One region of the Allobosea sp. RIT-PG3_2 genome, then DNA from elsewhere that is predicted to be linked to it. Evidence: predicted binding sites of a transcription regulator. Region 1 holds the regulator's gene; the other holds the start of a gene.
The links. The regulator HrcA, encoded in region 1, represses chaperone genes, less so after heat shock. The targets are predictions, from matches to a motif close to GTTAGCACTCNCNNNNNGNGAGTGCTAAC.
Positions count from the first base shown of each region.

Region 2: groES (co-chaperone GroES) is a predicted target of HrcA. The motif match lies at 1,761-1,789, and genes of this name have one in related genera.

Region 1 is NZ_JBXWCA010000002.1:893,764-897,164, reverse strand. Features, by position in the region: gene rph (ribonuclease PH) at 79-795, opposite strand; gene hrcA (heat-inducible transcriptional repressor HrcA) at 940-2,025, shown strand; gene AC2FAN_RS09795 (DUF3297 family protein) at 2,229-2,477, shown strand; gene AC2FAN_RS09790 (GNAT family N-acetyltransferase) at 2,599-3,135, opposite strand; gene AC2FAN_RS09785 (helix-turn-helix domain-containing protein) at 3,132-3,401, opposite strand, start outside.
Region 2 is NZ_JBXWCA010000003.1:622,076-625,476, reverse strand. Features, by position in the region: gene AC2FAN_RS13270 (DMT family transporter) at 1-630, shown strand, start outside; gene AC2FAN_RS13265 (PaaI family thioesterase) at 617-1,099, opposite strand; gene AC2FAN_RS13260 (MarR family winged helix-turn-helix transcriptional regulator) at 1,169-1,624, opposite strand; gene groES (co-chaperone GroES) at 1,852-2,139, shown strand; gene groL (chaperonin GroEL) at 2,188-3,401, shown strand, end outside.

The DNA.
Region 1 (3,401 bases):
TCTACGATGGATTCCGGATCTGCGCTTCGCTGCGTCCGGAATGACGGTGTTGTTCGATTGCTTGTGCGATCGGCCGGATCAGGCGACCGCCGCCTTCTGCAGCGCGACAAGCTTGCTGACGCCGCCCTTTGCGAGCTTGAGCAGCGCAAGCAGCTCCTCTTCCGAGAACGGCGCGCCTTCCGCCGTGCCCTGCACCTCGACGAGGCCGCCCGTGCCGGTGATGACGAAATTCGCGTCGGTCTGCGCGCCGGAATCCTCGACATAGTCGAGATCGATCACCGGATTGCCGGCGACGATGCCGCAGGAGATGGCGGCGACATGGTCCTTGAGCGGGTTGGTGCCCTTGAGCAGGCTGCGCCCTTCCATCCATTTCAATGCGTCATGCAGCGCCACCCAGGCGCCGGTGATCGAGGCCGTGCGGGTGCCGCCATCGGCCTGCAGCACGTCGCAATCGACGACGATCTGGCGCTCGCCGATCGCGGTGAGGTCGACGACCGCGCGCAGCGAGCGGCCGATCAGGCGTTGAATCTCCTGCGTGCGGCCGGAGGGCTTGCCGGAGGTGACCTCGCGGCGGGTGCGCTCATGGGTGGCGCGCGGCAGCATCGAATACTCGGCGGTGACCCAGCCCTTGCCGGTGCCGCGCAGCCACGGCGGCCCCTTTTCCTCGACGGTCGCGGCGCAGAGCACCTTGGTCTCGCCGAACGTCACCATGCAGGAACCCTCGGCATAGCGAACCACGCCGCGCTCGAGCGTGACCTTGCGCATCTCGTCTGCGGCGCGTTTGGAGGGTCGCATGAAATAATCCTGTCTTGCGGAGAAGTGGCGGCTTGTAGGCGCTCATGCCGCGCTCGGCAAGGCGCCGGCCCTGTTTCACCCCTTGATCCGCGCCTCCTGCATGACGACAATAGGGTTGGAACGACGGTTCGCCCGAACAGGTTCATGAGCGCCCATACGCCCCGCCCCGAGACGATGAGCGGCCTGGTCGAGACCGACCAGCGCTCGCGCGAGATTTTCCGCCAGATCGTCGACGGCTACCTCGCGACCGGGGAGCCGGTCGGTTCGCGCAATATTGCCCGCCTGCTGCCGATGGCTCTGTCCCCGGCGACGGTGCGCAACGTCATGACCGATCTGGAGCTGGCCGGGCTGATCTATGCGCCGCATACTTCCGCCGGGCGCCTGCCCACGGAACGGGGCCTGCGCTTCTTCGTCGACGCGATGATGGAGGTCGGCAACCTCACCTCGGACGAGCGGGCGCGCATCGAGGCGCAGATCCGGGCCGGGGCAGGCCATCGCAATCTCGACCAGACATTGACCGAGGCCTCGGCGCTGCTCTCCGGTCTCTCGCGCGGCGCCGGCGTGGTCGTGACGACCAAGGCCGATCCGCGACTCAAGCACATCGAATTCGTCCGGCTCGATCCGGCCCGCGCGCTCGTCGTCCTCGTCTCGGAGGACGGCGCGGTCGAGAACCGCCTGCTGGCGCTGCCGGTGGGTTTGCCCGCCTCGGCGCTGGTCGAGGCCGCGAACTTCCTCAACGCCCGCATCCTCGGCAAGACGCTGGCGGACCTGCGCGGCGAGATCGCCGGGCAGCGCGCGCTGATGGAGCGCGAGCTCGATGTGCTCACCGCGCGGCTGGTGGAGAGCGGCATCGCGACCCAGTCCGGCCCCGGCAGCGACCGCCATCTCATCGTGCGCGGCCAGGCCAACCTGCTCGAGGACCTCCGGGCGCAGGAGGACCTCGAACGAATCCGCATGCTCTTCGGCGATCTCGAGACGCAGACCGATGTCATCGATCTCCTCACCCGCGCCGAGCAGGGCGACGGCGTGCGCATCTTTATCGGCTCGGAGAACAAGCTGTTCTCGATGTCGGGTTCCTCGATGGTGGCGGCGCCGTTCCGCGATGCCGAGCAGCGCATCGTCGGCGTGGTCGGCATCATCGGCCCGACGCGGCTGAACTATGCCCGCATCGTCCCGATGGTCGACTACACCGCCAAGGTCGTCGGCCGCCTGCTCGACGGCGAGCGCTGAGGCGCCGGGCCATCGCCGTCATCCCGGGCTTGCCCCGGGATCCATCGCCGGGCGCGGCACTCTTCGATGGATTCCGGATCGGCGCGGCTTCGCCGCTTGTCCGGAATGACGACAGGTTTTCACTTGAAGAATTTGGCTTCCGGCGCGGATGCGGCTAGGTGTGCGCGAAAGCGACCCGTTTGCGAACACCCAAGGCCAGATCCATGTCAGACCAGCTTCCCGACCGTCTTTCCGTCAACCCGGACAGCCCCTTCTACAACGCCGACGTGCTGGCGCGTGACATCGGCATCCGCTTCAAGGGCGTCGAGAAGACCAATGTCGAGGAATATTGCGTCTCCGAAGGCTGGGTGAAGGTCGCGGCCGGCGCCGCCAAGGATCGCTTCGGTCGGCCGATGACGATCACGCTCAAGGGCCCGGTCGAGCCTTATATCCGCGGCAACGTCGAGAGCTGAAGCGCGCCATTCCTACCGCCGTCATTCTCGGGCTTGACCCGAGAATCCCAGGCAAGACGAAGCGCTGGAGCCTCCACCGGCAAGAGATGCTCGGGTCAAGCCCGAGCATGACGCCTGTCACTCAAGCGAGGCCCTTGTAGAAAAACGTCGAGCCGCAGTCGGCTCCATCAGGCATCAGCGCATAGCGCGGGATGGTGCCGGCTTCCGTCCAGCCGAGCCGATTGTAGAGCCGCCGTGCCGCGCCGTGCTCGTCCGTGTCGAGCACCAGCAGGTCGCGTCCTCTATCGCGCGCGATCGCTTCTGCACGCTGCATCAGTGCTTCGCCAATGCCCTGCCGGCGCGCACGGGAATGCACCAGCACCTTGGCGATCTCGGCCCGATGCGGCTGGTTCGGTTTGCCGATCAGGTGAAGTTGCGCCGTGCCGACGAGGCCGTCCGCCGCGCGCGCGCCCAGCAGGACAACCTGCCCGCCCGCGACGCCAGCCGCGACATCGCGCCAGAAGCGCTCATAGTCCGCCGTCGTGTTCCAGTTCATGAAGCCGACCGAGGCGCCGTTGGCGACGCAGTCGCGCAGGATTTCGGACAGCGCCGGAATGGCGGCCTCGGCAGCCCGGGCGTCGAAGACGTCGATGGCGACGGAGAAGCTGACCGCGTTCATGCGATATGTCCCGGAAAACTGCCGCGCCCGGCGGCGAGGATGACGACGTAGCGGACGGGCACGGCGCCCGGATTGCGGTAGATGATGGCGCCGCGCAGATGCATCTGCAGGCAGTCACCCTCGGAAAGCGCGTGGCCGATACCCTCGACCGTCAGGTCGAGCCTGCCTTGCAGCACCCAGACCTGCTGGTCGAGTGCAGGTGCACCCGTCGCGTTGTCGAGGCGGACCTCGGCGCCGCCCGGCAACTCGACCTCGACGATCTCGAA
Region 2 (3,401 bases), on a different contig from region 1:
CCCCTCGTCGTGCTCACGGCCGGCAGCTTCTTCTATTCGATCTCGGTGCTGCCGCTCGCCGAGGCGCTGACGCTGTCGTTCCTCGCCCCGGTCTTCGTCGCGCTGCTCGGCGGCCTGCTGTTGAAGGAGAGGATCGACAAACGCATCCTGCAGGCGCTCGGCTTCGGGCTCGCCGGCATGCTGGTCATGGTCTGGCCGCGGCTGCAGGGCCATGTCAGCGGCGCCAGTCTCGGCGTCGCGGCCGCCCTGTTCTCGGCGGTGAGCTACGCCTTCAACCTGATCCTGCTGCGGCGGATCGCGGTCCGGGAACACCCCACCGTCATCGTCGCCTTCCAGAATGTCGGGCCGGCGCTGTGCCTCGCCGTCCCCGCCGCTTTCGCCTTCGTGCCGATGGGCCTTGCCGACCTCGGGATCTATCTGGTCGCCGGCGCGCTCGGCGTCGCCGGTCATCTCACGCTCACCTCGGCCTATGCCAGGGCGACCGCCTCCCGGCTGGCAGCGATCGAATACACGGCGCTGATCTGGGCGAGCCTGCTCGGCTTCTTCGTCTTCGGCGAGGTGCCGCTGTACACAACCTATCTCGGCGCGCTGCTGATCGTGGCCGGCGCCGTCGCGGTCAGCCGGCGCTAGGCTTCGCCGGAAAGACCAGGCAGGTCTCCGTGCCGTGCGCCAGCAATCTGCCGCGCTCGTCTCGCAGGTTGCCTTCGGTCGTGATCACCGAACCGCCGCGATGGATGAGCTTGCCCTCGCAGCGCACCGTGCCGCTATCGGGCATGACCGGCCGGACATAGTTCAGCTTCATCTCCAGCGTGGTGTAGCCCTCGCCGGACTTCAGCGTGGAGTGCGCGGCGCAGGCCATGGCGGAGTCGAGGATCGTCGCGGTCCAGCCGCCATGGATCGTGCCGAGCGGGTTGAAGAAGCGCGCCGACGGCACACCGACGAAGACGACCCTGCCCTCCTCCGCCTCGACCAGATCGAAATCCATGGTCTGGGCGAAGGGCGGGGCCGGCTGGGTGCCGGCAATGATGCCGCGCAAGAAGCTCAGGCCCCCATCCGCAACCAGCACCTCGCGGGACACAACACCAAAGGTCCGATCCATGACTTCTTCTCCAATCGTGTATCTGCACGATAGAGAGAGGATGGCATGCGCGTCAATCGGAGCCGTGCGTCAACGCACATCACGCGCCGCCTTGCGCAGCGCCTTGAGCCCGTCGCGCGTATCGCGCCAGCGCTCCTCGCCGAAGCCGCCCTCGATCTTGTCCTGTGCGGCCCGCCAATAGGGGATGGCGGCTTCGATCGCGGCCCGGCCCTTCTCCGTCACGGCATAGACGGAGGCGCGCCCGCGGCATTCGACCGGCTCGACCATTCCCTCGACCGCCAGCAGTTGGAGATTGCGCGTCAGCGATGTCCGCTCCAGCGCGAAGCGCTCGGCCAGCTCGGTCACCGACTTCCATTGCCCCGTGCTCAAGGCCGAGAGCAGCACGAACTGCGTGATCTTCAGTCCGCTCGGTCGCATCGCCTCGTCATAGGCGCGCGTCACGGCGCGCGCTGTCATGCGGACGTGCAGCGCGACGCAGGAGCGGGCGATGGCGTCGAGGCGGGGGTCGGGCACGGGTGTCGTCATTCGGCCATCTTAGCGTGTTCTAGCGCTGGCGGCAGCCGGTAGGCGAAGGGCGGCGATGCCGCATCTGGCGGCGTTCACTTTATCGTCGCAGGCTTCCTTGACTCTCCGCGACCCCAAGCCTATCTCCGCGGCATCTGTTAGCACTCCCGTCAGGTGACTGCTAACAGCCTCACCCGGGGCCCTTCAGCGGCGCCCGCACCGAATAAGACCGAGAGGAAGACAGAACCATGAAGTTCCGTCCTTTGCATGACCGCGTCGTGGTCCGCCGCCTGGATGGCGAAGAGAAGACCAAGGGTGGCATCATCATCCCCGAGACCGCCAAGGAAAAGCCCCAGGAGGGCGAGGTCATCGCCGTCGGTTCCGGCGCGCGTGACGAAGCCGGCAAGCTCGTTGCCCTCGACGTCAAGAAGGGCGACCGCGTCCTGTTCGGCAAGTGGTCGGGCACCGAGGTCAAGATCGACGGCCAGGATCTCCTCATCATGAAGGAATCCGACATCATGGGCGTCGTCGGCTGATAGCCGCCTGACCGCTCGCTTCCGTTTCCATTTTAAGGAGTAGCTCTCATGGCTGCCAAAGACGTCAAGTTCTCTTCCGACGCCCGCGACAAGATGCTGCGCGGCGTGGACATCCTCGCCAACGCCGTGAAGGTCACGCTGGGTCCCAAGGGCCGCAACGTCGTGATCGAGAAGTCGTTCGGCGCTCCGCGCATCACCAAGGACGGCGTCACCGTCGCCAAGGAGATCGAGCTCGCCGACAAGTTCGAGAACATGGGCGCCCAGATGGTTCGCGAAGTCGCGTCCCGTCAGAACGACCATGCCGGCGACGGCACCACGACCGCCACGGTTCTCGCCCAGGCGATCGTCCGCGAGGGCGCCAAGTCGGTGGCCGCCGGCATGAACCCGATGGATCTGAAGCGCGGCATCGATCTGGCCGTCGAGGCCATCGTCGCCGACCTCAAGAAGAACTCCAAGAAGGTCACGTCCAACGCGGAAGTCGCGCAGGTCGGCACCATCTCGGCGAACGGCGACGAGTCGGTCGGCAAGATGATCTCGACCGCGATGCAGAAGGTCGGCAACGAGGGTGTCATCACCGTCGAGGAAGCCAAGACCGCCGAGACCGAGCTCGACGTCGTCGAGGGCATGCAGTTCGACCGTGGCTACCTCTCGCCGTACTTCATCACCAACTCGGAGAAGATGGTCGCCGAGCTGGAAGACCCCTACGTCCTGATCTTCGAGAAGAAGCTGTCCTCGCTCCAGGCGATGCTGCCGATCCTCGAGGCCGTCGTTCAGACCGGCAAGCCGCTCCTGATCATCGCCGAGGACGTCGAGGGCGAGGCTCTCGCCACGCTCGTCGTCAACAAGCTCCGCGGCGGCCTCAAGGTCGCGGCCGTCAAGGCTCCGGGCTTCGGTGATCGCCGCAAGGCCATGCTCGAGGACATCTCGATCCTGACCGCCGGCCAGATGATCTCGGAAGACCTCGGCATCAAGCTCGAGACCGTGACCCTCCAGATGCTCGGCCGCGCCAAGAAGGTGCGCATCGAGAAGGAGAACACCACGATCATCGACGGCGCCGGCAAGAAGAAGGACATCGAGGCCCGCGTCGGTCAGATCAAGGCCCAGATCGAGGAGACCACCTCGGACTACGACCGTGAGAAGCTCCAGGAGCGCCTGGCCAAGCTCGCCGGCGGCGTCGCGGTCATCCGCGTCGGCGGCGCGACCGAGGTCGAGGTCAAGGAGAAGAAGGACCGCGTCGACGATGCCCTGAACGCGACCCGCGC